One region of the Ensifer sp. Root31 genome, then DNA from elsewhere that is predicted to be linked to it. Evidence: predicted binding sites of a transcription regulator. Region 1 holds the regulator's gene; each other region holds the start of a gene.
The links. Region 1 encodes LexA, which represses DNA repair genes until DNA is damaged. Its sites were predicted from a motif close to TGTTCNNNNTGTGTTCNG; they were not measured.

Region 1 (7,189 bases):
TGGCGTTACCGAACGTGGCGATAGGCATGCCGAGTTCGCGAGCGCGGGCCGTCATCTTTTCGGCAAAGGCGGTTTCGCTACCGGCCATCCCCTCTCCGAGGATGATGCAGGCATCATTGGCAAGCTGAACGGCCACCCCTTGCAACAGATCGGCCACGCGAATGCGCGACTTCAGCGCAGCAAACATCGTCGAAGTGCCGGATGGGGCGCCGCCCGTGCGCCACGCGTGTTCGGAAACGTCGAAGGCCGTTTCGGCCGAAAGCTCACCCTTGGCGATGGCCTCGGCCACCACTTCCATCGTCATCAACTTGGCAAGAGAGGCGGGCGGAACCGGTTCGTTCTCGGCGCGGGAAAACAGAACGGTGCCGGTTTCGGCATCCACCAGCAGGATCTGCTTTGCCTTGGTGTCAAACGCCACCGGCGGCGTCTGAGCCGCTGCCGCACTCGCGAGCAACGCCGCAAGGCCGAACGTGACCGTAAGCATCATCAAGCGCATGGGAAACTCCGGTTTCCCATTGGGCATAGCAGCGTCATCAGAATGGTACAACGCCCCAGGTTACCTGAGCGAACCGGTTCTGCCTTGGCGCTTCGCATGGGCAACGATGGATTCAGGCGTAAGCGGATTGGTCTCGACCATGATCGCTTCAAACGGCGATTCCGCATCGCTTACCCGCACTTCCACATAGGCGGCCGCATAGGCCATGTTGCCGTCAGGCATCGGAATGTATTCCGGTCGCTCGCGCGGGATCGGCCCGATTTCCGGAAGCATGACGAACTCGCTCAGCGACGGCGGTGCTGCAAATTGCGGGACAGGTGCAGCCAACGCCGTTACCGTACCGGCGGTATCAAGGGACGATTTCGGCGGAATGACCAGCGTTCCCAACTGGTTGCGCATCGGCTCATTCGAGGCGACCATCACGCCGGTTGCGATCTGGCCCTCCGGCATGACGCCCGGACTGCGGTCGCCCTTCGTGACATAGGACGCCATGAGATAGGGCATGTCGTTGCCTTCAAGCGGTGCGCGGCCGACATATTGCACCCGAACCTTGGCACTGCCCTTCTGCTTGATATCGAGCAAATCGGCTGTCTTCGACGAAACGTCGATGATGCGGCCATATTCATAGGGACCGCGATCGTTCACACGAACGATGACGGAAGTGCCGTTTTCGGTGTTGGTGACACGCGCATAGCTCGGCAGCGGAAAGGTCGGATGCGCGGCGGACAGATGAAGCTTGTCGTAGACTTCGCCATTGGCCGTCAGGCGACCATGAAAGGCCGAGCCGTACCAGGACGCGACACCGGTCTTGTTGTAACCGAAATCTTCCTTCGGCTGGTACCACTTGCCCTTGACCTGATAGGCTTTGCCGACCTGAAAGCGGCCGCCGCCCTTCGGAATATTCTTGCCGGTAGCGACACGGGGGCTCGCCTTCACGCCATAAACGGACTCAGCAAAGTATTCTTTGCTTCTCGACTTGCTCTTCTTGATACTGGACGTCGATCCGCAAGCCGCAAGCGTTGCGCAAAGCACAGGGACCGCCGCAAGGCGCAGTCCCTTGATCAGATATGCCGCATTTTTACTGGATGTCATCTGTCCCACAACATCATTCGAATAAGCCGTACTCGAAACCTTCCACTCGTGCCCCCAGCGGAAATCTCGGCGTCCCGAAACGGAACAGTCGATTAATCATGACAGCAACAAGGCAAAATTGCGAACCGACGAATGGCTGACGGCTCGAAATCTCCAGTTATGGTTTACGAATGGTTACCCGGACAAAATGGGCAGCGGATGCGCCAAGAAAATCTTTCCGCCCACGCATGTTAAATCTTGCAAAGCAGCAAGGCTTCGCGCAATAACGCCCTGCCCGGAGGAGTGGCCGAGCGGTTTAAGGCACCGGTCTTGAAAACCGGCGTGCGTGAAAGCGCACCGTGGGTTCGAATCCCACCTCCTCCGCCATGGCTGTCTCATTTTTCGCCACCCATTATTGCGCTCGGTCGCCAAGTGAATGCTTTGGCGGCGAACGCATACAAGTTTTGCGAGTATTCCCCGATCATAGCCGCAGCATTGACGGCGCTTGCAAGGCGGTGGCTCGACCCGCTTGCCATCCCAGATAATTTGAGGGAAAGTCTGATTCCGGCCCATCGAGCCCTGGGCGATCTCCCAGAACTAGAGAAAACCATGCCTCTTAAATATTTGACGACAGCCGCTTTTCTCGCGCTTCTTGCGCTTGCCGGATGCGCAAGCACCGGCGGCAGCAACACGACCTATGCGCAGTGGCAAGGTCCAACACCTGTACCCGATCCGTCTGCGGCGAGTCCCGGCGGTTTCCGGCTCAGCTACTAACTTGCGCTAGTATACGCGTGTCGGACGGAGCGCATCGCGCGCTCCCATCCCCGGCCGCGCGATTCCAGTCGCATAGAGCTATTGGCCGCGAGATATTGTGATCGCGGGGCGATACAGGCGCCCATCGTTTGATCGGACGCCAGTCCCGGTGGAGCCCCTTCCGCTGCTTGATCCTATACTTCCAGGGAAATCGTCGTGAATCGCCGCATCACCGGTGGAAAGTATTGACTTCAATTATATTAGATATTCTTGATATTCAGTCCTCCAACAACCGAGGAACTGAACGATGCCCACCTACATCATTGAACGCGACGTCCCAGGGGCCGACAAGCTCAACCAGGACGACCTTTGCGCATTATCGGCAAAATCCAATGCTGTCGTCGCCGATCTTGGCGTACCATATACATGGATCACCAGTTATGTCGCCGGCGACAAGATTTACTGCGTCCACGAGGCATCAAGCGCCGACGTCATTCGCGAACATTCGGAACGCGCCGGATTTCCGGCGAACAAGATAACCGAAGTTGCTGCCGTCATAGGGCCTGCGACAGCATCCCAGGGGCGCAACGGTAAGTGACCGAAGCGACGTTATCATCGCAGTGCCCGGACACCGGGCACGAATGCGCGACGCAACGCCGGCAAAACAGTGATCCACCGGCACCGTCATTGACTTACGGCGGTATCAATGCAGGCTGGTTTGCCGGCATTCGGCGCCCATGCAGGGTTCCCCGGCACACCTTCCAAGGAGACGATCATGGCAAAAGGTCAAGTGCGAAGTAACCGCGAGGTTAGAAAGCCAAAGAAGGACAAGACTGTCAAAGCCGCCGTTGTGACGGAAGGCTCACAGGTGAAGCTGGCCGGCAGCAGTTTCTCCCTGGGCAAGAAAGACAAGAAGTAAGACGGTCGGCTTTAACCTCTCGAACTAACGACACGAGAGAGATATCCGTCAGTGGCCAGTCGAACTGGGGTGCGCAACGTCTCCGCGACATCCCGGCGCGACTGGTCGAGCACCCGCGGTCAGATGCCGGTTTCGTAGCGCGTTTGAACGTCGTATGTATTTGGCTGGAGATGCGAAGATCGCTACAGGCGGATGCCGCTGGCCACTCGCACTCCATTACGGCGTCCAACATCATCGGAAGCATTTGCGGCGGGTATTGTTGATCAGCTGCCAGCGCCACGCTTTGAGGCGGGCGCCGGAAAATCGAAAACGCCAACGCACCTCACGCCAATCTTTGTGCCTTCATTGCCACAGCTTGAGCACCAGTGCTCGCCTTTCGCAAAGAACTGTTGAACACGGCACAGTGCCCGGCATGCTTGCTGGACTTCGGAACGAAAGCACGGTTCACATCGTTAACCAAACCATCGCCGCCACCTCTGATCTAGTGGACGTTCACCGTGCTTGCAGCCTTGCTTATCGCCTCGATTATCGCATCGCCTAACATCGCCCTCAGCGCTGCCACGGTCGACGACCTGCAAGCCGACTTCGAAACGGCCGTGCCCTGCCAGCAGATAGACGGCCGGAACGTTTGGAAGGGAACGATCGCCTACTACATCCAGTCCTTCGTCTATCAAGGCGACACGCCGGTCGCGACCGAAGCGGCCGACGCTGTGCTGCCGGAGGACAACTCCGCGGAAACCGTCAAGGAATTCGAGGACGCCTGCTCCGCGACGCAGCCGGCCTGATTCAGGCCTCCTCTAGCAGATCGCCCATCGATATTTCTGCTGATCCCTTGATGGCAGGCTATTTCCACTGCGTCCCATCGGCCGCGGCGCAACCGTGCGGCGGGTGTCCGTTGCCAAATGTCAGCTTCAGCCGGTCACAACCCCATTGATTGAGCGGCCCGGGCATCGCCGCATTCAACGCGATACCAACTTCGTCAAACGGGCTCTGCTTGTTATCCACGTATTGATACCAGCGAAACCCAAGGATCGCGGTCGCGGCGACAACGATGGTCAGCAAGATTTGAATCAGCTTCGTCATTAAACCCTCATTCCATAAACGGAAGGAGGCATATCAGCCTCGCGCGGCGCGTGCAGCGACGAGTTGGTCAATCTGCGCTTGATTGAACCAACATTCACAGAATTTTAGGCACTTGCGGAACACATATGGAACAGATAGTGTCTGTTCTTGATTTGTTTCACGCCTCTGGAGCGACTTGCCATGCTGACCCGCAAGCAACAGGAATTGCTTCTTTTCATCCATGAACGAATGAAGGAGTCCGGTGTACCGCCGTCCTTCGACGAGATGAAGGATGCACTCGACCTGGCATCCAAGTCGGGCATTCACCGGCTGATCACAGCGCTCGAGGAACGCGGCTTCATACGCCGGCTTCCCAACCGCGCCCGAGCGCTCGAAGTCATCAAACTGCCGGAAGCCTATGCTGCGAGCGCGCAGCCCCGTCGCGGGTTTTCGCCGAGCGTCATCGAGGGTAGCCTTGGCAAACCGCCCGCCCCTGCCCCCGCGGCGAAAACGCTGCCGGTTGCCGACAACAGCTCCGTGTCGGTTCCAGTGATGGGCCGCATTGCCGCCGGCGTGCCGATCTCGGCGATACAGAACAACACCCACGACATTACCGTGCCGCTCGATATGATCGGCAGCGGCGAGCACTACGCCCTTGAAGTGAAGGGTGATTCGATGATCGAGGCCGGCATTTTCGATGGCGATACGGTGATCATCCGCAATGCCACCACGGCCAATCCCGGCGATATCATCGTGGCACTAGTCGATGACGAGGAAGCAACGTTGAAACGCTTCCGGCGCAAGGGCGCTTCAATTGCTCTAGAGGCCGCCAACCCGGCCTATGAGACGCGCATCTTCGGGCCTGACCGGGTCAAGATTCAGGGCAAGCTCGTCGGCTTGATCCGCCGCTACCACTAAGCCCGTCTCACGCCAGCGCAATTCGAGGAAAAGTGCGGAGCGGTTTTCCGCCAGGAAATGCGTAAAAACAAATAGATAGAGCGCCTAGTGACTCCGTTTAAACCGGAAACGCTCTAGCCGCCTTCATGCCGGCCAGCCGCTCTCTTACTTCAACGTCTCGCCACATAGGGTAGCGAGACGGAGATTTTCGGATCGAGTGTTTTTCACGCTCGACGGATTTTACTCGTGAATCGAGTACTCGCCCAACTCGCAGAGATCCTGCTTGTCTTCAGTCGTGTCGAGACCGGAACCTTCTTCGAATTCAAAGCGCATGTCGTATTTGCAGACATCACGTCCGTCGGCGATGGTAATTTCCATGCTTTCGCCCGGATTAAGCACCTGCCGCCCGAAGACGTCGTCTTCCCACTGATCAACACCGACCGGCGATGTGTAGAAGTTCGTCAAAACGGCATTCGTCTTGTTCTTAAGCTGAAAGACGAGATCCTCAGCGCTTGCGGTGGCCGTCGTTACGGCAAGAATGGCAAGAGCAGTCAGGGCGATCTTATATTTCATTTTATGTCTTTTCCTCCATTGTTGGCTTTGTTTGACACTACCTATACGGGTCGCGCTGTTGGGATATTCATTCCCAGTTCTGTCTAGAGACAATATTTTCAGCACTGACAATAGTGACCGAATCACCATTTCGGGGCGCGTCCTCGCAAGGCCATGTCGTTGGCGACTGCGGACGTTCGCAAACTGGCGGGCAAGCGCAGCCCGGTCGAATTGCGCTTTGAAAACAGTGGTTGGCTGCGATGCGGGCAGCCTCGCTGCGCGTGTTGGACGCGCCGCATTGGCCCATGTTCCTTGCCCCCCGAAAACCGTACCTGCGTGCCGGCAGCATGTCCTTTGCGCAGGCACGCACAGCGTTTCACTTTCGACAATCGGGCTGCTATTGACGGAGAACCGCTTTAGCCAATCGCGCAGGCGCTGGGTGACTTGTTGCTTTCATCGTGCGAGGGGCTGAATCACGCGCTCGCCCGCCCTATCTACGTCACACTTTCGTTGACGCTCGCAACGAGCACGCGGCCGCTTACGCCACCGATGGCCGGTATTTCGACCGCCTTCGGATCTGCGTTCGCCTTGAACCTCGCGTGGGGCGTCGACCGCCAGCGGCATTCGCCGCTGCCAAACCTGTTGAGCGTGTGGCCGATGGCGCTCAATTCTCCTGAACGGAAACCCCGTCCTGGCCAATCTTGATCTCTACGCCGGTCGGTTTTGTTTCCTCGCGGTAGACATAGGCGCCGAGACCAATGACGGCGACGGCGAGCATGGCAATGATCAGATAGAGCCCATTACGGTTCATTCAGCAATTCCTCGCTTGGGTACGGTATGGGTAACTAGGTTCGTACCCAAGAAAGGCAACGGTGCGACGCGGACTGTTCGCTCCTCGCGCGGATGATGCAGGACGGATGCGAACGGCCGTAGGCTTTTTCTCCGCACGATCCGTTGGCCGAGCGCTCTTGCGACGCATCGGCTCGGGCCGCGGAACGTCCCCGACGTGGAGCACGAAAGCGTGCTGGCGCACGTATCGGGCACTTGGTCTGAATATGTGCCCGATGCGCGACGAGACGCCTCGTACCCCGCGCCTGAGCCCAATCGGCTGATGGCCCTACAACGAACGGCCTCAACGGGAGTGCGGTCCTCTGGATTGAGACTGCCCCCGAATGCGCTTGAGCACAAGCAACCCACCTCATAAGAAAGCTCATCAAATGCGCTTCAAAATCAGATGGATGATTGGATGAATCTCGATGTTCAGAACCTTGACGGAGCCTGCCACTGCGGAACGGTTCGCTTCAATGTGAAACTGAAGAGCGGCCTCCGCACCGCCCGCCGTTGCACTTGCTCCTATTGCCAGTTGAAGGGCGCGGTTGCCGTCTCTGCCGCCAAGGACGGGGTCACGGTTCTCTCCGGCGGCGAGGCACTCACCAAAT
Region 2 (7,189 bases), on a different contig from region 1:
ACGGGGAGCCGCGGCGAGAGCGGCTCGTCCTCCAGCCCCATGGCCTGATCGAGGCGCAGGAGCAGAATGGATCCGAAGCGGCGGGCAAGCGGCGCCCGCGGCGCCTCGATGATATCGCCGACCTGCTTGAGCCCGACCCGGCCGAGCGTTTCGATCATGTCGACTGGAAGCCTGAGGGCAGCCATCGGCAGTGGCGCAAGCACGCGTACGGCCTCCTCCGGAGCGATCACGCTTTGCGAGCCGAAGCGCGCCACCGCCCAGGAAAGCCCTGCCGAAGACGAGATCGCCGCACGCGCCTCGATGCCGAGATGAAAGAGCCGGGCGAGCAGGTCGTCGAGAAGCGATTTCTCGCCGCCGAGAAGATGGGCGCAGCCGGTAATGTCGAGATAAAGGCCGCTTTCGCCGTCGAGCGCCACCAGCGGCGTGTAGCGGCTGCACCAGTCCGCAAGCCCTTCCAGAAGGGCGCGATCCGCCGCCCGGTCGGCGGGCAGCACATCGACCTCGGGACACATGGCCCGCGCCTCGGCAACGCCCTGGCCCAACTGGAATCCTGATTTCTCGGCAAGGCCATCGAGCGCGACGAGGCGCATCGCATTCCTGACCCGGTCGGCAAAGACGACAGGCGGATGATCAGGACGCCCGCGGGAAAGCCAGGAGGTTCCCCAGCGGCTCCGCGCCACCCGGTCGGCCGGAAGATGCGGAAAGTCGAGCGACAGAATGCGCTGGTTGTGGGTCTGCCGCAGCAGCGGCTGGTAGGGGCTCGACGGGGTAAAAGCGGCGGTCATGGGGGTTCCACTCCAGGAAGAGGCCGACGGGAGCAGGAGACCTGCTTTTTTCGGCAATGACGTGAAAGACGGGATGGCCGATGCTGCCGCAAAGCATCGAACCGTCAGGGAGGGCGCGCTCGCGGGCGGGCGCCGGTTCGATATGAAGCCGGAAGAAGGCGCTGCTCGCCTCCTCGTGACCGGACTGACGCAGAAGAAGAAGAGGAATGCGTCCGGCGCGCGCGCGAACATGCAGGCGCCGGCTTTCGCTCAAGGCCAGCGATGCCGGATTGCCGCGAATTTCGAGAATGACGGCACAGAAGGCCGGGACGGAAAGCGCCGTCTCGGCGATCCACAGCGCGTCCTTCACCGTGCGCGGCAGGCTGAGGATCAGGCTTCGAATGTCGAGCCCGTAAGCCTTGAGACCAAGACCGTAGGGCAGGCCGGCCTCGGTCGAGGCCAGCGACTGGCTGACCCACAGAACCGGTGCCCCGGCATCGCCCTTTTGCTGGCGCGCCTGCTGACAAAGGGCGCTGAGCGCGGTTGCAAAACCGGCCGCAGCGCCGGCATCGCGCGTCTCGGAATTGCGGATCTCGGTCATACCCTCGAGCGGCAGGCCGCCCTCGAGGATATCGTCGAGTTCGGGAATGCCGAGCGGCAGGACCTTGCGGCCGGAGGACTGGTGACCTTCTTCCTTGCGCCGAAAGCCTGCGGGATCGGCCGCCTTGACCGCCTTCACGACGCCCGCAAGCCTGCGATTTTCGATCCTGGCTATGGTTTCGCGAAGCGAAAGAACGGTCTCCCGCTGCACGGCGTTCTCGGCCATGACGGTCAACTCCCATTTAAGATGTTCCTGTTATGTTCTTATAGATTCCAGAGCTGACCACATGAGTCAACAGCCAAGTTTAAGAATTTATTCCTCGCCCACCCCAGCCGGAATTCAACACTCGAAAAACAAAGGCAAAATCGCTATATGGAGGGCAACAAGGAGTGCCTATGGCCCGCATTGACCAGACCGATGATTGGCGGGAACGCCACGCACCGACGCTCACGACATTCGAACAACTCGCAGTGGAAGCCTACAGCCACCTGCCGCAGGAGTTCCGCCAACTGACGACCGACCTCATCATCGAGGTTGCCGATTTTCCAAGCGACGACGTCTTCGAGGACATGGCGCTGGAGACGCCGTTCGACCTGCTCGGCCTGTTCGAAGGCCGTGGCATCAGCGAACGTTTCACCATGGAGACAGGTGAGTTTCCGAACCGGATCATCCTTTATCGCCGCCCGATCATCGACTATTGGGCGGAAAACGAGGAAACGCTGGGCGACATCATCACCCATGTGCTGATCCACGAGATCGGCCACCATTTCGGCCTCTCCGACGACGATATGGAACGGATCGAGGCGAGCGTGGAGCACGTGGGCAACTAAGCCCCCATCCGCTCCGAGGCAGAGCCCCCGAAAAACAATCGGAAAACAAAAAAACGCTCCGGCCGGAAAGTCGAAGCGTTCCTGCTTTTTACTGTTCCGACAGCTTGATGTCGGGGTGGTAGTCCTTGCCTTCGACTTCCTTGAATACGGCCTGTCCGCATTGCATGTGCTGCGTATCCGCATTGAAGGCGTAGGTCGGTGAGCCGTGCAGGGACCAACCCTGGTTCAGTGCCGCCGTCACCTTATGGCAGAAGGACGCATCGTCGGGGCCGGTGAGGAAGCGGTAAAGTTTCAAAATCTTGCCTTTCGTTTTTCAATCATCTCCGCCTTGGCGGCGAGCTTCAGGGCCTGATCGAGATGCAGCCGCTCGATCATTCGGCCATGAAGATTGATGACACCTTTTTCCGCGTTCTCCGGCAGCGCGAAGGCGGCGATGATGGCGCGCGCCTCGTCGACGGCCGCCTGCTCGACGCCGAAGCGTTCGTTGGCCGGGCCGATCTGCAGCGGGTGGATCAGCATCTTGCCGTCATAGCCCATGTCGCGCCCCTGCCGGCACTCCTCGTCGAAACCGTCGGCGTCACGGAAATCGTTGAACACCGCATCGATGACGTCGAGACCGCTCCCGCGTGCGGCCAAAAGGATCTGCATCAGCCAGGGGATGAGGTACGGACGGCCGGGCCGGTCGGGAACACCGGTTTCCTTGCGCAGGTCGTTGAGGCCGACGACGAAACAATCGAGCCTGCCGCCGAAGGTGCGGCCGGTCTCGGCGATAACAGGCGCATTGACGACACCGCGCGGCGTTTCGATCATCGCCCAGAGACGCAACGCCTCCGGCGCATCGTTATCGGCCAGCCAGTCGGCGACGATCTGGATATCGGCCGGACTTTCGACCTTGGGCAGCAGGATTGCGTCAGGCTTTGCCGAAACGGCCGCCGCCAGATCCTGCTGGCCGAAGCCCGATCCGAGCGCATTGATGCGGATGATGACCTCACAATCCGGCCTGTTTTCGACGAGGTGGCGAACGAGGCCGTCCCGCGCCTCGGCCTTGCGCTCCGGCGCCACCGCATCCTCAAGGTCGAAGATCGCGGCATCGGCCGCAAGTTCCGCAACCTTGGCCAGTGCGCGGGCATTGTCGGCCGGCACTGAAAGCACCGAACGGCGCAGGCGAACGGGGTGATGTTCGATCGATTTTGTCATGCGGCCAGTTGTGCCCGCCTTTCCTTTTTTCCGCAAGACGAGGCGAACGGCCGCACCCCTCTTGCAAGCGGCGGCGGCAACACCCACATCCCGAGCAGAAAGGTGACGATCATGCAAAGCATACGTTCTGTTCTTTTTACGGCTCTCGCCATCACCATTACGCTGGCAGCCTTCGTCTTCACCGCATCGCTTGCGCTTGCGCTCGCCGGCATCGCCGCCGTTGTCGCGATCGGCAGCGCCATTGCCGCCCGGCTGAACCTGAAGCAGGCTCGAGCAACGGCCCGCCCGACCTCCGGCGCCGCCCCGCGCGAAATGCGCATCTGGAACGACGGTCGCGGCACGATCATCGATCTCTAGGCATCGATCTCCAGAGCGTTTCCGGTTTAGACGACGTCGCGGAAGCGCTCTATCTCCTTGTTTCTACGCACTTCCTGACGGGAACCGCTTCGCATTTTTCCCGAAATGCTTGAGTCTGCCCGACGCGGCAGCCCAATCTCGCTCGATTTTTTTGCGACACCCGTGTCGGCAAGACCCGCTTGCGTTCGTCCTTGGGTCAGGCCAGCAAAGGTCATGGCCACTGCATCATTCCCTCAACAGGAGCATGACATGGACAGCACGACGCAGAAAACAGACGCAAACCAGCTGCCGAAGGCCCTCAACGGCCTGGTGCCTTATCTCCAGGTCGACGGCGCGGCCAAGGCGGCGGAATTCTACAAGCACGCCTTCGGCGCAAAGGAAGCCTATCGGCAACCGGTCGACGACCAGGGCCGGACGATGCATATCCATCTCCACATCAACGGCAGCTCGCTGATGCTCAGTGACGCCTATCCGGAATACGGCCATGCCCTGGAAAAGCCGCAGGCCTTCAGCCTGATGCTGCCGGTCGACGACATCGACGCGTGGTGGAGCCAGGCGGTCGCCGCCGGCGCCGAAGTCGTGATGCCGATCGAATTGATGTTCTGGGGCGATCGCTACGGGCAGCTGCGCGACCCCTTCGGCGTGCTCTGGGCGCTGAACGCCCCAGTAAAAGCAGGCTAGAGTCAAGACAGGCTGAGACCGAAGCCAGACACCGGCCGATTTCGGCAAAACCCTCGGGCAAGGCGCCCAACGGATAAAACAACCGCGACAACACTTGCCGGGCAGGCGATTTCACCCGCCCGGCAAGCATCTTCGGGATAGATTTTCCTTCATTTCGGCGCAAAACTGATCTAAACGCTTACGCAACATTTCGCTGAAATCGAAGGCCTGAAGTTATGGAAAAGTTCGTCAAGCTCACCGGCGTCGCCGCTCCCCTCCCCGTCGTCAACGTCGACACGGACATGATCATTCCGAAGGATTACCTGAAGACGATCAAGCGCACCGGCCTCGGCACCGGACTTTTCGCCGAAGCGCGCTACAACGAGGACGGCTCGGTCAACCCGGATTTCGTGCTCAACAAGCCCGCCTACCAGAACGCCAAGATCCTGGTCGCCGGCGACAACTTCGGCTGCGGCTCCTCGCGCGAGCACGCACCGTGGGCGCTTCTCGACTTCGGCATCCGCTGCGTGATCTCGACCTCGTTCGCCGACATCTTCTACAACAACTGTTTCAAGAACGGCATCCTGCCGATCGTCGTCAGCCCGGAGAACCTGGACAAGCTGATGGACGACGCCTCGCGCGGCTCCAACGCCATCCTCTCGGTCGACCTGGAATCCCAGGAAATTACTGGTCCGGACGGCGGCACGGTCAAGTTCGAGGTCGATGCCTTCAAGCGCCACTGCCTGCTGAACGGCCTCGACGACATCGGCCTGACGCTGGAGAAGGCAACGGCCATCGACAGCTTCGAAAAGTCGACCACCGCCTCGCGCCCCTGGGCGTGAGCGACGGGATGACGCGCAAGCTCATCTCTTCCGGTTCGCCCTTCGAGAAGACGGCAGGCTATTCGCGTGCCGTCGCCAAGGGCGACTGGTGTTTCGTCTCCGGCACCACCGGCTACGACTACGCCACCATGACCATGCCGGAAACGGTGGAAGAGCAGGCGCACAATTGCCTGAAGACGATCGAGGGCGCGCTGAAAGAGGCGGGCTTCTCGCTCTTAGACGTGGTGCGCAATCACTACTACGTCACCGATGCCAGTTTCGCCGACCGGGTTTTTCCGATCTTCGGCGAGATGTTCGGCGAAATCCGCCCTGCCGCCACCATGATCGTCTGCGATCTCATCCGCCCGGAAATGCTGATCGAGATCGAGGTTACCGCCTTCCGCGGCTGACGTCTGACGGGTCGCAGCCAGCGGCAGTGACACCTGCACCGCTTATGCGCTACTGCAGAAGCATGACGACGGCCCTCGCCCGCAGGACCGTTTTCCGCATCACTATGACCGGAAGAAGCCCATGCAATTCGAAGGCACCGCCGACTATATCGCCGACAAGGACCTGATGATCGCCGTCAACGCCGCGATCCGGCTGGAACGGCCACTGCTCGTCAAGGGCGAGCCCGGCACCGGCAAGACCGAGCTTGCGCGGCAGGTTGCAGCTGCTCTGGGACTCGACCTGATCGAATGGAACGTCAAGTCGACGACCAAGGCGCAGCAGGGACTTTACGAATATGACGCCGTCTCGCGCCTGCGCGACAGCCAGCTCGGCGACGAGCGCGTCAACGACGTCAAGAACTACATCCGCAAGGGCAAGCTTTGGCAGGCCTTCGAGGCCGGGAAGCGTGTGGTGCTCTTGATCGACGAAATCGACAAGGCCGACATCGAGTTTCCGAACGACCTGCTGCAGGAACTCGACCGGATGGAGTTCCACGTCTACGAGACCAACGAGACGATCCACGCCCGCCAGCGGCCGATCGTCGTCATCACCTCCAACAACGAGAAGGAACTGCCGGACGCTTTTCTGCGCCGCTGCTTCTTCCACTATATCCGCTTTCCCGACGCAGACACGCTCGCCCGCATCGTCGAGGTGCACTATCCCGGCATCCGCAAGACGCTGCTTTCGGCAGCCCTTGCCGCCTTCTACGATATCCGCCAGGTGCCGGGGCTGAAGAAGAAGCCCTCGACCTCCGAAGCGCTCGACTGGATCCGCCTGCTCGTCGCCGACGAGATCGACCCGGCCGACCTGCGCGCCGATCCAAAGACCATGCTGCCGAAGCTGCACGGCGCGCTTCTCAAGAATGAGCAGGACGTCCACCTTTTCGAGCGCCTGGCCTTCATGGCACGCCGCGACGGATGAGACCGGCCAACAAGGTCCTGATCTACGCCACCTGGCGAGGGCATCTGCTCGTCTTCGACGAGCCGGACTTTCCCGATGTAGATCTGCAGGTCCCGGGCGGCACGATAGAACCGGGAGAAAGCCCTGAAGCGGCGGCCTTCCGCGAATTTGTCGAGGAGACCGGGCTGACGCCGCCGCCGGCATTATTGCCATTTAAAACGCAGGACTATCACTTCACGCAGAACGGCCGGAAAATCTGCCATCGCCGGCACTATTTCCATGGGCCGTTAGCCGGCGAACAAAAGGAACCCTGGCTGCACCGCGAAATGACGCCGGAGAGCGGTGGCCCGCCGATCCGCTTTCGCTTCTTCTGGCTCAGTCAGAGCGAGGCCGGCAAGCGGCTGGGATATGGCATGCAGAACGGTCTGGACTTGCTGCACCTAGCAACAGATTGCCCCTCACCCTAACCCTCTCCCCGCAAGCGGGGCGGGGGAACGCGGCGACCGCAACCTCATCACCTGCTGTAAGCCTGAAAGGGAGCCGAACGGCCGCGGCAATGTCCCTTCTCCCCGCCTGCGGGGAGAAGGTGGCGGCAGCCGGATGAGGGGC
Region 3 (7,189 bases), on a different contig from region 1:
CCGCTGAGAGTCCAAACCGAAATAGGGACTTTAATTTTCCGGAAATCCAATTTGCGGCAGAAATTTTTGGGCTAGATCGACAAGAGCAATCTGCCCCGACGCTGCAGGAAAAAAGAAAGCGCATGAAGGACACCTTCATGCGCTTTCGCTTTTTCGGATTGTTTTGCGTTCTACGCCGCCGCACCGGCAAACGCCTTCAGCGAGATATCCTCGCCCCGCGACGCCTCGTCCGCACGCTCGAACCCGACGAGATCGCAGACGGCCGTGATCAGCGGCGAACGGTTCATCGTATAGAGGTGGAAGTCCCTGACGCCGCGGCGGGCAAGATCGACGATCTGCTCGGCAGCAATATGCGTCGCCTCCTTGAAGCGCTCGGCCGGCTGGCCTTCCAGATGCGAAAGGCGGGTGACGATCACCTCCGGCACGCTGGCGCCGCAAAGACCGGCGAACTTCTGCACCTGACCGAGATTGTTGATCGGCAGGATGCCGGGCACGATCGGGATCTCGATGCCGGTCCGGCGGACGCGCTCGAGGTAGCGCTCGAAATCGTCGTTGTCGAAGAAGAACTGGGTAAGCGCCCGCGTCGCGCCCGCATCCACCTTGCGCTTCAGCATGTCGATGTCAGCCGCCACATCAGGGCTTTCCGGGTGCTTTTCCGGATAGGACGACACAGAGATTTCGACGTCACCACGATCGCGAAGCGCCCGCACGAGGTCGGAGCTGCTCTCGTAACCACCGGGAAAGGGCTGATAGGTGCTGCCGATGCCGCCCTGCGGATCGCCGCGCAATGCGACGAAGTGCCGAACGCCGAAAGCGAGAAATTCGTCGATAACAGTGTCCACCTCGGCCTTCGGCGCGCCGACGCAGGTCAGGTGCGCGGCCGTGTTGGCAAAGCCCTTCTCCTCGATCATCCGTCTGACTGTTGTCAGAGACCGCGCCTTGGTCGAACCGCCGGCCCCATAGGTGACAGTGACGAAGGCGGGACAAAAGACCGAGAGATCTTCCGCAGTCTGAAAGAGCTGTGCTTCCATCTCGTCGGTCTTGGGGGGGAAATATTCGAAGGAAAGCCGCAGATTGCCGCGCTCGGCGGGATAAAGCGTCTGTGCCGTCATTCTCAAATTCCCCCTGCTTGCATGCGCTGATGTGGCGCTTCGCTCTCCTCGACGGCCCGCTGATCGCGCGCAAGCCAGATCGTCACCGTCAGTTTTCCTCCGTCCGTGCCTTCCGGCGACAGATCGGTCGTCTTTTCCAGGGCGAGCCCGGCCTTTGCCAGCCAGTCGGTCATCGCCTGATGCGAGAAGCCAAGCCGCGCATGGGCATGCTCGTCGCGTAAGTGCTCCAGCCCGTGCGGCGCAAAATCGATGATCACCAACCGCCCGCCCGGCGTCAGCATGCGTGCCGCCTCAGCGATCGCCGCTTCCGGCTGATCGAGGAAATGCAGCACCTGGTGGATGGTGACGAGATCGAAGAACTGGCCATCAAGCGGCAAGTTGAAGATATCGCCGTGGCGGATCGACGCCTTGGTGATGCCGGCGCGGTCGAGATTGGAGCGGGCAACGGCCAGCATGTCGCGACTGGCATCGATGCCGATGCCGCGCCGATAGAGCCCTTCGAACAGTTGCAGGATGCGCCCTGTGCCGGTGCCAAGATCCAGCAGGCTCTCGACCGGCTCGTCGCCAACCATGTCGCGCAGTGCCGTCTCCACATCCCGCTCGCTGACATGCAGGCGCCGAAGCTCGTCCCAGCCGGCCGCGTTGCGGCTGAAATAGGCCTGCGCCTTTTCGGCCCGCGCTTTCTTCAAGGTGACGAGCCGGGATGCATCGCGCGACAGAACTGCGTCGTCGCCGGTGGCGGATGCAAGCATCGCCCTGACCAGCGACACGCGGGCGCCCTCCTGGCGAAGGCGGAAATAGGCCCAGGCGCCTTCCTGATAGCGGTCGACGAGTTCGACCTCGGCCAGGAGCTTCAGGTGCCTCGAAATGCGGGGCTGCGATTGTCCGAGAATTTCGGTAAGATCAGTGACGGTGAGATCCCCAGCGGCAAGCAGCGCGAGAAGGCGCATGCGGGTCGGCTCACCCGCAGCCTTCAGCACATCCACCAGCGCGTCGAGACCAAGCTCTCTCTGATCCGCCATATCATTCCCCATCAACACATAAAGATATGTTTATGTGATTTGCGGATGTAGCGCAAGCGGATTTGCGCGAAGAGACCAAACTATGCCGCTCCAGGAACAGGATTTTCCACCGTTTCGACACGCAAACGGGCGAAGCTTGCGCTCCGCCCGTTGACGATGCCTTTGCGGCGTGGCGTGCCACTGACCCTGCCCTGCGCTCTCCGCCTCGCGGCCCGCTCCCGCCCTTGACCGCGGATGCCCACAGTCTCAACGCAGCGCAATGTGGACGACGCATCCAAAGAAGCGGTTTCAACGAGAGGGCCAGCGGCAAGGGTCACGCACCGCAGCGTCCATGACGCATTCTATGGAATGGTTGGCGGGAGAGCGTATCGCCCGAACCAGCCATCGGTTCGGGATACGACATATGCAAGCAGGCGGCTGAGACTGGCGCGAAACGAGACGGGGCAGGATGCCGCAACGTCAAAGCTGTGGCATGCCTTCTCCCTTAAATCGTTTCCGAGCCAGGGCTGAAAGCACGTCACCCAAAGGTGCGCTGCGGTTTTGCGATAACGAAATGTGCAAAACCAGAGCTTACGGCGCAGCAAGCGAATCCTGGAAATCGCTACGCTTTGAGCGGGGCGCACGTCGCGCAAGCCGAGGCTCACGCGACGTGCCAGAGTGTTAGCGCGTCAGGCGCTTGTAGGTGACGCGCTTCGGGTTGACCGAATCCGGGCCGAGGCGACGGATCTTGTCCTTCTCGTAGTCTTCGAAGTTGCCTTCGAACCATTCGACCTGGCTGTCTCCTTCGAAGGAGAGGATGTGGGTCGCCAGACGGTCGAGGAACATGCGATCGTGGCTGATGATAACGGCGCAACCGGCGAAGTTTTCCAGCGCGATTTCAAGTGCCGCCAGCGTCTCGGTGTCGAGGTCGTTGGTCGGTTCGTCGAGCAGCAGCACGTTGCCGCCGTTCTTCAGCATCTTGGCGAGGTGAACGCGGTTGCGCTGACCACCCGAAAGATTGCCGACCTTCTGCTGCTGGTCGCCGCCCTTGAAGTTGAAGGTCGAGCAATAGGCGCGCGAGTTCATCTCGTATTTGCCGAGCTTGATGACTTCGGCACCACCGGAGATTTCTTCCCAGACGGTCTTGTTGCCGTCGAGCGCGTCGCGGCTCTGGTCGACATAGCCGAGGTGCACGGTTTCGCCGATACGGATCGAGCCGCTGTCGGGCTGTTCCTGGCCGGTGATCATGCGGAAGAGCGTCGTCTTACCGGCACCGTTCGGGCCGATGATGCCGACGATGCCGCCCGGCGGCAGCTTCAGCGACAGGCCGTCGATGAGTAGGCGGTCGCCGTACCCCTTGGTGACGCCGTCCATTTCAATGACCACCTGGCCGAGACGCTCGCCGACCGGGATGATGATCTGCGCGTCGCCCGGACGCTGGTTTTCAGCGGCGTTGACCAGTTCGTCGTAGGAGCGGATACGCGCCTTGGACTTGGCCTGACGGGCCTTCGGGCTGGATGCGATCCATTCCTGCTCGCGGGCGATCGCCTTCTGGCGGGAAGCCTCTTCGCGGCCTTCCTGCTGCATGCGCTTGGCCTTGGCGATGAGGTAGGCCGAATAGTTGCCCTCGTAGGGAATGCTGCGGCCGCGGTCGAGTTCGAGGATCCAGCCGGTGACGTTGTCGAGGAAGTAGCGGTCGTGGGTGATCATCAGCACGGCGCCGGGATATTCGCGCAGGTGCTTTTCGAGCCAGGCGATCGTCTCGGCGTCGAGGTGGTTGGTCGGTTCGTCGAGCAGCAGCAGGTCCGGCTGCGACAGAAGCAGCTTGCAGAGCGCAATACGGCGCTTTTCACCGCCCGAAAGACTTGTGACGTCTGCATCACCCGGCGGGCAGCGCAGCGCTTCCATGGCCATTTCGACCTGGCTCTCGAGATCCCACAGGTTCTGGCTGTCGATGATGTCCTGAAGCTTTGCGCCCTCTTCCGCCGTCTCGTCGGAATAGTTCATCATCAGCTCGTTGTAGCGCTCGACGATCGCCGTCTTGGCGGCAACGCCTTCCATGGCGTTTTCGAGCACGGTCTTGGTCGGGTCGAGCTGCGGCTCCTGCGGCAGGTAGCCGATGGTCGCACCTTCGGCGATCCAGGCCTCGCCGGTATATTCCTTGTCGAGGCCGGCCATGATGCGCAGCACCGTCGACTTACCGGCACCATTCGGGCCGAGGATACCGATCTTCGCGTCCGGATAGAACGACAGATGAACGTTCTCCAGGACCTTCTTCGCGCCATAGGCCTTATTGAGCCCGGCCATATGATAGATGAACTGACGTGCCATAAAAGAATGCTCCGCATGGGAAGGAAATTTGCCCGCTATGTAGGCGAATTAGTGCAAAGGGGCAATCGCCAAAGGCGTTTGCCCCCGCCTATCCCATGCCGGAGCGCCTTGTCAGCCGCTATCCGCGGCCTGCCGCGTCAGCAATGCCCTTGGCACATTTGAACTCCGTCGGCCCCGCCGCCTGGATCAGCGGCGCGAGGCTGGATTTGCCCGAAACGTCTCCCGTCAAGCCGATCGTCAGGCCGGTGATGACGCTGCGTCCCGCGACCGTCTGGCAGCGCATGCGCACCCGGTCGCCGGCCCCTGCGCCGAAGCTCTGGTCGAAAGCCTGCTTGATCGCCTTCTCATCGAGTTCCGAGCCGATACGCGCCCGAAAGAGCGCGCCGACGGCGGACCGGTTGAGCTCGTCGAGCATATGCAGTTGCGTGGCGAAATAGTCGTCGACCGGTGCCGTCTGGCAGGTGCCGCTGCGCAACCATTGGTGACGATCGAGGCCGGATTGAACGCCCGGCATGGCGACCAGCAGCCGCGCCGCCGTATCATCGGCCATGGCGAGCTTCGGCAGATCGAGCCAGTCGCCCTTGCGGTCCTGGGTGCGCATCTCGGCCGCCACCCCGCAATAGCTCTTGCGCAAGGGCCAGAGCCCGTGCAGCGACAGGTTCGTGGCATCGAAACGTTCGGCCGTCTGGTTGGCGAATTCCTTGCGTTGCGGCCGCGTCTCGCAGAAGCCCGGCTGCCAGCTGACGGCAAGCACATATTCCGTGCGGCCCGAGGCGCCTTCCGCCGCGGCATCAACCTTCTCTTGCGCCAAGGCAAACGAGGATGGAGCAAGCAGCATTGCCAGCGCCATCGCAACAATTGTCATTGGACTTGATACCGCTTTACTCCAACATGCCATGACACTCTCCCGATAAAACAAAACGGGAACAAATATCGCTCAAAACGGGAAAATTGGAACTGTTAATTACAGGTCCGCGAAATCGCTTGTGACCTCATGCGTAACGATCAACAAGCAGCGATTGCCTTTCCCCTGTAAATCGATTTGATATCGGCAGAGTCTGACGATTGGTCCGGGAGAAGGCATGTTCGGGCAGGTGAGGACGCATCAGAGCCCGACAGGCGCTATCTTGAACTGGCGCCATTTTCCGGCAGCTGCCGACGCGCGTGGCATTCTTCTTGTCAGCCATGGCCTTGCCGAACATTCCGGCCGCTATGCCCGTTTTGCCGAGGCGATGGCCGGCCACGGCTTTCACGTCTATGCCCACGACCATCGCGGACATGGCGCGACGCGCGCGCCGGATGCGCCGCTGGCCATGTTCTCGAACAGCTCAGGTCTCGACAAGGTGTTTGCCGACATCAGGGCCATGCGCACGCTCGCCACCGCCGCCCATCCGGGCGGCCTGCCGGTCATCCTCTTCGGTCACTCGATGGGCGGGCTGATCGCGCTCAACGCCGCCGAGACCGATCCAGGTCTCTACGATGCACTCGCCGTCTGGAACTCGAATTTCCGCCCTGGTATCGCCGGGCGCGGCGGCCAGTTGATCCTGAAGATCGAAAAGGCGCTCAAGGGCTCGGATGTGCCGAGCCCGCTGTTGTCGAAGCTCACTTTTGGCGCCTGGGGTCAGGCGATCAAGGATCGCAAGACCGATTCCGACTGGCTGTCGCGCGACGAGGCGGAGGTGGCCAAATATATCGCCGATCCGCTGTGCGGCTTCGACGCGACGGTGTCGCTCTGGCTGGATCTGATGCGGCTCGCCTTTGCCGGCGCACGGGCCGACCGGCTGGCGCGCCTGCCCGCCGGCCTGCCTGTTCATCTCGTCGGCGGCAGCGCCGATCCCTCGACCGAAAACGGCGGTGCCGTCCGCTGGCTCGGCGAGCGCATGAAGGCGCGCGGAATGACGGATGTATCGGTAACGATCCATGAGGGCATGCGCCACGAGACGCTCAACGAAATCGGCCGTGAGAAGGCAACAGCGGAGTTTGCGGCCTGGTGCCAATCGGCCGTCGGCAAATCTTCTGTCGGCCATTCTGTTGCCGCCAAGGCTGTGGCCGGCAAGAGGACCTGACCCGACATCATCATGGCAGACATGTCCCTCCCCAAGACCTCCAACGCCAATGACCGCATCTCCTTCGGCCTGACGCTGATGGTCCTTTCGGTGCTGTTGTCGCCGCTGATCGACATCTTCGCCAAGCTCGCGATCTCGACAGTACCGTCGGCACAGATCACCGCCGTGCGCTTCATCCTGCAGGTCGTCTTCATCCTGCCGATCGTGCTCGTGCGCGGCAGCCTGTTCGACCTCACCTGGCGCAAGACCGGGCTGCACGCGCTGCGCGGCGGCCTGCTTGTCGTCACCATGCTGTCCTTCATCACCACGCTGAAGGTAATGGAGGTGGCCGACGCCATCGCCATCTTCTTCGTCGAGCCGATCATCCTCACCATCCTCGGCAGCATCTTCCTCAAGGAGACGATCGGCTGGCGGCGCTACACCGCCTGTGCCGTCGGTTTCCTCGGCGCGCTCCTTGTCATCCAGCCAAGCATGCAGGAGGTGGGCCTGATCGCGCTGCTGCCGATCGTCGCCGCCTTCGGCCTGGCGGTGTTCCTGCTGGTGACGCGCATGGTGGCGCAGAATGAGGACCCGTGGTCGATGCAGTTCCATGCCGGCATCTGGGGCGGTCTCTTCTGTCTCGTACTGCTCTGGCTCGGCGAAGGCAGCGGATCTGGTATCTTCGACCCGGTCTGGCCCG
Region 4 (7,189 bases), on a different contig from region 1:
CATCAAGTATGACGCGCAAATGGCACTGTAACACCTTAAACTTGCTGCATAATTTTATCCTCCAATCGCATCCGATTTGAGGAATTATGCAGTGTCCTTAGCCGGCCAATGCAACGGCAACGGCCTCGATCGCGTCGGCTGCCTTCTCGCCGTCAGGGCCGCCGGCCTGCGCCATATCAGGGCGGCCGCCGCCGCCCTTGCCGCCAAGGGCGGCCGAGGCGATACGCACGAGATCGACTGCGCTGACCTTGGAAGTCAGATCGTCGGTGACAGCCACGACTGCGCTTGCCTTGCCATCGCCGGAAACGCCGACGAAGGCGACGACGCCGGAGCCGAGGCTCTTCTTGCCGTCATCGGCCAGGCTCTTCAGATCCTTTGGTTCGACACCGGAAACGACCTTGCCGAGGAAACGCATGCCGGCGATGTCGCGCGCGGCATCGGTCGATCCGGCCTGACCGCCGCCACCGAGCGCCAGCTTCTTCTTGGCTTCCGTCAGTTCGCGCTCCAGCTTGCGGCGCTCGTCGAGCAGTGCCTCGACGCGGCCGAGCACGTCGCCCGGCTGAACCTTGAGCGTGTTGGCAAGCGTCTTCACCCGCTCGTCCTGCTCGTTGAGATAGGCACGGGCTGCCTCGCCCGTCAGCGCCTCGACGCGGCGCACGCCGGCGCCAACGGCACTTTCGGAAACGACGCGCACCAGACCGATGTCGCCGGTTGCCGAAACGTGGGTGCCGCCGCAGAGTTCGACCGAATAGGCACGGTTGGCCTTGGAGCCGTGAATGCCCTGCCCCATGGACACGACCCGCACTTCGTCACCGTATTTCTCGCCAAAGAGCGCCATGGCGCCTTCGGCAATCGCATCGTCGACGCTCATCAGGCGCGTGGTGACCGGCGTATTCTGAACGATGATCTCGTTTGCCATCTCCTCGACGATCTTCAGCTCCTCGGCCGTCATCGGCTTCGGATGCGATACGTCGAAGCGCAGGCGCTCGGGCGCAACCAGCGAGCCCTTCTGCGCCACATGGGTGCCGAGCACCTCGCGAAGCGCCTCATGCAGCAGATGGGTGGCCGAATGGTTGGCGCGAAGGCGCGAACGGCGGGCATGATCGACTTCGAGCTGGGCCGCGTCGCCGGTCTTGATCGTGCCTTCGGCAACGACGCCGAAATGAACGAACAGGCCCTCGCCGCGCTTCTGCGTGTCGGTCACAACAAGCTTGCCGCCGTCGGTGGTGATCGTCCCCGTATCGCCCATCTGTCCACCCGATTCGCCGTAGAACGGCGTCTGGTTGAGGACGATCTGGACGGTTTCACCCTTGGTGGCCGACTGAGCGACAGCGCCATCGCGCAAGATCGCCTGGACGACGCCTTCGGCAACTTCCGTATCGTAACCGAGGAACTCGGTCGCGCCGTGCTTTTCGCGCAGCTCGAACCAGATGGTTTCGGTTGCCGCTTCGCCGGAGCCTGCCCAATTGGCGCGGGCTTCGGCCTTCTGCCGCTCCATGGCGGTCGTAAAGGCGTCGGTGTCGACGCTGATGCCCTTGGCGCGCAGCGCATCCTGGGTCAGGTCGAGGGGGAAGCCGTAGGTATCGTAGAGCTTGAAGGCGGTTTCGCCATTGAACTGATCGCCTTCGGAAAGGTCGGCCGAGGCTTCGGACAGGAGGTTCAAGCCACGCTCCAGCGTCTTGCGGAAGCGGGTTTCCTCGAGCTTCAGCGTCTCCGAGATCAGCGCCTCGGCGCGCATCAGTTCCGGATAGGCGCGGCCCATCTGGCCGACGAGCGCCGGCAGCAGCTTCCACATCAAGGGATCGCGGGCACCGAGCAGCTGCGCGTGGCGCATGGCGCGGCGCATGATACGGCGCAGCACATAACCACGGCCCTCGTTCGACGGCAGCACGCCATCGGCGATCAGGAAGGCGGACGAACGCAGGTGGTCGGCAATGACGCGATGGCTGGCGCGCTGGTCGCCTTCGGCCTTGACGCCGGTTGCTTCTTCAGACGCGGCAATCAATGCGCGGAAGAGATCGATTTCGTAGTTGTCGTGCTGGCCCTGCAGCACGGCTGCCAGGCGCTCGAGGCCCATGCCGGTGTCGATCGACGGACGCGGCAGGTTGACGCGCTCTTCCTTGGTGATCTGCTCGTACTGCATGAAGACGAGGTTCCAGATCTCGATGAAGCGGTCGCCGTCCTCATCGGCAGAACCAGGAGGCCCGCCCCAGATCTTGTCGCCGTGGTCGTAAAAGATTTCCGAGCAAGGACCGCAAGGGCCGGTATCGCCCATGGCCCAGAAATTGTCGCTGGTCGGGATGCGGATGATGCGGTCGTCGGAAAGGCCGGCGATCTTTTTCCAAAGGCCAAAGGCTTCGTCGTCGGTGTGATAGACCGTGACCAGCAGGCGCTTGGCGTCGAGGCCATATTCCCTGGTGATCAGGTTCCAGGCAAGCTCGATAGCGTTTTCCTTGAAGTAATCGCCAAAGGAGAAATTGCCGAGCATCTCGAAGAAGGTGTGGTGGCGCGCGGTGTAGCCGACATTGTCGAGGTCGTTGTGCTTGCCGCCGGCGCGCACGCATTTCTGCGCCGTCACGGCCGTCGAATAGGGACGCTGCTCAAGCCCGGTGAAGACGTTCTTGAACTGGACCATGCCGGCATTGGTGAACATCAGCGTCGGGTCGTTGCGCGGTACCAACGGGCTCGACGACACCACCTCATGACCATTCCTGCGGAAATAGTCGAGAAACGTCGACCGGATTTCATTCACGCCGCTCATCTTGCGTCCTATCTGTGCACCAATTCAGGCCCAGGCCCCGGCATCTGCCGCGCCACTCGCCGTTATCCTTCGACCCCGCGGCCATCGCTGACGGCTGCGCCCTCCAACGCCCTCGGTCGCCGGAACCACAGGCTTTTATCGTTCGCGTATCATGCTGTCCAGACGGCAGCAAAAAACCGGCCGCCGATGAAGGCGACCGGTTTTGAAAGCTTGAAGCTCGGCTCGCTGCTTATGCTTCGGCAGCGTCGTCGCCGTCGTCGGGTTCCGGACCACCATTCTCGAGGAACCGGTCGGCGATCAGGCCGGCGTTCTGACGCAGAGCCGTCTCGATCTCGCGCGACAGGTCCGGATTGTCCCTGAGGAACGACTTGGCGTTCTCGCGACCCTGGCCGAGGCGCTGGCTGTTATAGGAGAACCAGGCACCGGACTTCTCGACGATACCAGCCTTGACGCCGAGATCGACGAGTTCGCCGGTCTTCGAGACGCCTTCGCCATACATGATGTCGAATTCGACCTGCTTGAAGGGAGGCGCCATCTTGTTCTTGACGACCTTGACGCGCGTCTGGTTGCCGACGACTTCTTCGCGCTCCTTGACGGAACCGATACGGCGGATGTCGAGGCGAACGGAGGCGTAGAACTTCAGCGCATTGCCGCCCGTCGTCGTTTCCGGCGAACCGAACATGACGCCGATCTTCATGCGGATCTGGTTGATGAAGACCACCATGCAGTTCGACTTCGAGATCGAGGCGGTCAACTTGCGCAGCGCCTGGCTCATCAGACGGGCCTGCATGCCCGGCAGGCTGTCGCCCATTTCGCCTTCGATTTCGGCGCGCGGCACGAGCGCTGCGACGGAGTCGATGACGAGAACGTCGATCGCCCCGGAGCGTACCAGCGTATCGGTGATTTCGAGCGCCTGTTCGCCGGTATCGGGCTGCGAGATCAGCAGGTTTTCGAGATCGACGCCCAGCTTGCGCGCATAAACCGGGTCGAGTGCGTGTTCGGCGTCGACGAAGGCGCAGATGCCGCCCTTCTTCTGTGCTTCTGCGATGGTCTGCAGCGCCAGCGTCGTCTTGCCCGAGCTTTCCGGACCATAGATTTCGACGATGCGGCCCTTCGGCAAGCCACCAATGCCGAGTGCGATGTCCAGGCTGAGAGAGCCGGTCGAAACCGTCTCGATCTCGATGATGCTGTCCTTCCCACCGAGCTTCATGATCGATCCCTTGCCGAACGACCGTTCGATCTGGGAAAGTGCCGCTTCAAGTGCCTTGCTTTTATCCACCGATTTGTCCTCTACGAGCCGCAAAGAGTTTTGTGCCATTTGGTCCACCTTTAGGTTATTGAAGCTACCGAGGCAATGAAGCCGCCGCACGAGTTTTTGTACATGTTTTGTTCCGTTTTTGCAAGAGCAGGACAAGACATTGAAAAATAGGAATTATTCGGATTGTGTTCGATTCATGTTCACGCTTTGCTGCGTAATTTTTTTGGCAGCGCCAGGCGCACCCTGAGACGATGAACCCTCCCGATCCGATTCGGCCGATAGACAGCACAGGAACATTCATGAAGGAAGGCGAAATCGCCGTCTTCGGCGGCGCTCATATCGATCGGCGCGGCCGCATCTCGGGCACGACCGCACCCGGTTCGAGCAACCCCGGCACCTGGTTCGAAGAGGCAGGTGGCGGCGGCTTCAACGCTGCGCGCAACCTGGCACGACTGGGTCATAGCGTCCGGATGATCAGCACGCGCGGTGGTGACGCTGCTGGCGACATCGTGACGGCGGCCGCAGCGGCTGCCGGCGTCATCGACAATCCCCTCACCTTTCTCGACCGCCAGACGCCGAGCTACACTGCGATCATTGAAAATGACGGCAACCTGGTGATCGCCCTTGCCGACATGGATCTCTACCGGATGTTCTCGCCGCGCCAGTTGCAGCGGCGCGCATTGCGCGATGCCATCGCCGACAGCCGGCTGGTGCTGACCGATGCGAACCTGCCCGAAGAAACCATCGCCGCCCTCGTAGCGGCGGCGTCGACGGATGGGCGCATTGTCGCCGGTATCGCCGTATCGCCGGCAAAGGTGATCCGATTCCAGCCGAGCCTGGTCAGGCTCAGCTTCCTGTTCATGAACGAGGCCGAGGCGCGGGCGCTCACCGGCAAGGATGCGGCGGATGCTGAGGGTTGGCCGCCGCTTTTGCGCGCCGCCGGGCTCAATGGCGGCGTCGTTACCCGAGGCGGCAGAGCGGTCGTCGCCTTCGATCGCGAAACCGTCTGCGTCGCGACGCCGCCGGCCCTGCCGGAGCTCGCCGATGTTACCGGCGCCGGCGATGCCCTGGCATCAGGCTTCCTCACCGCCCGTCTTGCCGGCCATGATCTGTCGGAATGCCTGCGGCGCGGCATTGCCGCCGCCGGCATTACGCTTCGCTCTCCCTTGGCCGCCTCGGAACAAATGTCGCAGGCCAACCTCGAACAGGCACTGGCCCTTGTGCCGGCACCTCAAATGCTGGCATGAACGCCGCCAGCCGAACTCCCAAGGAAAAACCATGACCAAACCCGCTTCCCCCTTCCTGCCGATGGAATATTCCGACGAGGTTGCAGCCGCCAAGGCACGCGGCGCGCCGATCGTGGCACTGGAATCGACGATCATCACCCATGGCATGCCCTATCCGGGCAACCTCAACATGGCCCGCAGCGTCGAAGCGATCATCCGCGACCAGGGTGCCGTTCCGGCGACGATCGCCGTCATTCACGGCGTTCTGCATATCGGCCTTGACGATGCGAAGCTGGAAGAGCTGGCCAAGACCGAAGGCGCGATGAAGGTATCGCGCGCCGATCTCGCCTTTGCCATCGCCGAGCGCCGCACCGGCGCGACGACCGTTGCCGCCACCATGATCGCCGCTGCCCGCGCCGGCATCCGCGTCTTTGCGACCGGCGGCATCGGCGGCGTGCACCGCGGCGCCGAGCTGAGCTTCGACATCTCCGCCGACCTCGACGAACTGGCACGCACGGCCGTCATCGTCGTTTGCGCCGGCGCGAAAGCCATCCTCGACATTCCGAAGACGCTCGAGGTCCTCGAAACCCGCGGCGTGCCTGTTGTGACCTATGACAGCGACGTGTTCCCGGCCTTCTGGTCGCGCGATTCGGGCCTCAAGAGCCCGCTGATGCTCAACAGCCCAGCGGCAATCGCCAACTTCCAGAACATGCGCGAACTGCTCGGCGTCGATGGCGGCATGCTGATCGCGAACCCGGTTCCGGCCGAAAGCGAGATCGCGCGCGAGGAGATGGAAATCTACATCGGCCGCGCGCTCGACAACGCCGAACGCGATGAGATTTCCGGCAAGGAGGTCACCCCGTACCTGCTCGACAACCTCTTCCACATGACCGAGGGCCGCAGCCTCGAAACCAACATAGCGCTGGTCGAGAACAATGCCCGCCTCGCCGGCGAAATCGCTGTGGCGCTGACCGCGAAGTAGTCGACTGACATTAAGATCATAAGAGAAAAGCCCGGCGCGAAAGCGTCGGGCTTTTTGTTGGACTGCAATTCTTGGCGAGCGCCGAAATGCGCGCCGCGATTTCTCAGATTCGCTCAATGCACTGCGCAGTTTCGCGCACGCCTCAGGAGTCCAGCATCTCGCGCACGGCCACGGCCAGTTGCTTCAGCGAGAACGGTTTCGGAAGGAAGCCGAATTTGGCGTCGGCAGGAAGATTGCGGGCGAAGGCATCTTCCGCGTAACCCGAGACGAAGATGAACTTCAGGTCCGGGTACTTCTTGCGCAGCTCCGTCAAGAGTGTCGGCCCGTCCATTTCCGGCATCACCACGTCCGAAACGACGATATCGACGGCGCCATCGAGCTCCTCCATGATCTCGAGTGCTTCGACGCCAGAGCCTGCCTCGTGCACGGTATAGCCGCGGGTCTCGAGCATGCGCTTGCCGCCGCGGCGGACCGCTTCTTCGTCCTCTACCAGGAGGACGACGGCTGAATCACCGGTGAGATCGGTCGGTTCCTCGGTCTTGGCGACTGGCTTGGCGACAGCTTCAGCCGGCGGCAGCGTCACCGCCCCATTGGATGCGCCCTGCGTCGGTTCACCCGCGGCTTCCGGAATGTCGATATGGCGCGGCAGCAGGATGCGGAAGGTGGTTCCCTTGCCGACTTCGGATTCCGGATAGATGTAGCCGCCGGATTGCTTGACGATGCCGTAGACCATCGAAAGACCAAGGCCCGTGCCCTTGCCGACTTCCTTGGTGGTGAAGAAGGGCTCGAAGATCTTGTCGAGAATTTCTGGCGGAATACCGGTTCCCTGGTCGGAAACCTCCACCATGACGAAATCTTCCTCCGGCAGTTCGCGCCGGCCAATGGCCGCGATTTCCGTTGCCGGCAGATTGCGCGTGCGAAGCGTGATGATGCCGCCTGACGGCATGGCATCGCGCGCATTG

Region 2: a site for LexA is predicted at 1,613-1,630, ahead of ASD00_RS29955 (metallopeptidase family protein). Genes of this name have one in related genera too.
Region 3: a site for LexA is predicted at 5,356-5,373, ahead of ASD00_RS32085 (ribonuclease). Genes of this name have one in related genera too.
Region 4: a site for LexA is predicted at 4,206-4,223, ahead of recA (recombinase RecA). Genes of this name have one in related genera too.

What each region holds. Positions count from the first base shown of each region.
Region 1 is NZ_LMCO01000039.1:7,355-14,543, forward strand. It holds gene ASD00_RS27755 (D-alanyl-D-alanine carboxypeptidase family protein) at 1-496, opposite strand, end outside; gene ASD00_RS27760 (septal ring lytic transglycosylase RlpA family protein) at 557-1,588, opposite strand; tRNA gene ASD00_RS27765 (tRNA-Ser) at 1,865-1,954, shown strand; gene ASD00_RS27770 (DUF4242 domain-containing protein) at 2,628-2,918, shown strand; gene ASD00_RS27775 (hypothetical protein) at 3,096-3,239, shown strand; gene ASD00_RS27780 (hypothetical protein) at 3,737-4,024, shown strand; gene ASD00_RS27785 (hypothetical protein) at 4,083-4,322, opposite strand; gene lexA (transcriptional repressor LexA) at 4,503-5,219, shown strand; gene ASD00_RS27795 (hypothetical protein) at 5,439-5,771, opposite strand; gene ASD00_RS41030 (hypothetical protein) at 6,415-6,561, opposite strand; gene ASD00_RS27800 (GFA family protein) at 6,997-7,189, shown strand, end outside.
Region 2 is NZ_LMCO01000045.1:179,935-187,123, forward strand. It holds gene ASD00_RS29945 (DNA polymerase Y family protein) at 1-680, opposite strand, end outside; gene ASD00_RS42150 (hypothetical protein) at 631-1,590, opposite strand; gene ASD00_RS29955 (metallopeptidase family protein) at 1,761-2,195, shown strand; gene ASD00_RS29960 (DUF1737 domain-containing protein) at 2,284-2,490, opposite strand; gene ASD00_RS29965 (CoA ester lyase) at 2,487-3,392, opposite strand; gene ASD00_RS29970 (hypothetical protein) at 3,504-3,749, shown strand; gene ASD00_RS29975 (glyoxalase/bleomycin resistance/extradiol dioxygenase family protein) at 3,999-4,430, shown strand; gene leuD (3-isopropylmalate dehydratase small subunit) at 4,646-5,251, shown strand; gene ASD00_RS29985 (RidA family protein) at 5,260-5,640, shown strand; gene ASD00_RS29990 (MoxR family ATPase) at 5,762-6,601, shown strand; gene ASD00_RS29995 (NUDIX domain-containing protein) at 6,598-7,047, shown strand.
Region 3 is NZ_LMCO01000056.1:117,014-124,202, reverse strand. It holds gene metF (methylenetetrahydrofolate reductase [NAD(P)H]) at 171-1,112, opposite strand; gene ASD00_RS32095 (metalloregulator ArsR/SmtB family transcription factor) at 1,115-2,134, opposite strand; gene ettA (energy-dependent translational throttle protein EttA) at 2,795-4,444, opposite strand; gene ASD00_RS32085 (ribonuclease) at 4,563-5,309, opposite strand; gene ASD00_RS32080 (alpha/beta hydrolase) at 5,527-6,510, shown strand; gene ASD00_RS32075 (DMT family transporter) at 6,523-7,189, shown strand, end outside.
Region 4 is NZ_LMCO01000023.1:126,925-134,113, forward strand. It holds gene alaS (alanine--tRNA ligase) at 98-2,761, opposite strand; gene recA (recombinase RecA) at 2,991-4,079, opposite strand; gene ASD00_RS20715 (carbohydrate kinase family protein) at 4,319-5,266, shown strand; gene ASD00_RS20720 (pseudouridine-5'-phosphate glycosidase) at 5,298-6,227, shown strand; gene ASD00_RS20725 (PAS domain-containing sensor histidine kinase) at 6,370-7,189, opposite strand, start outside.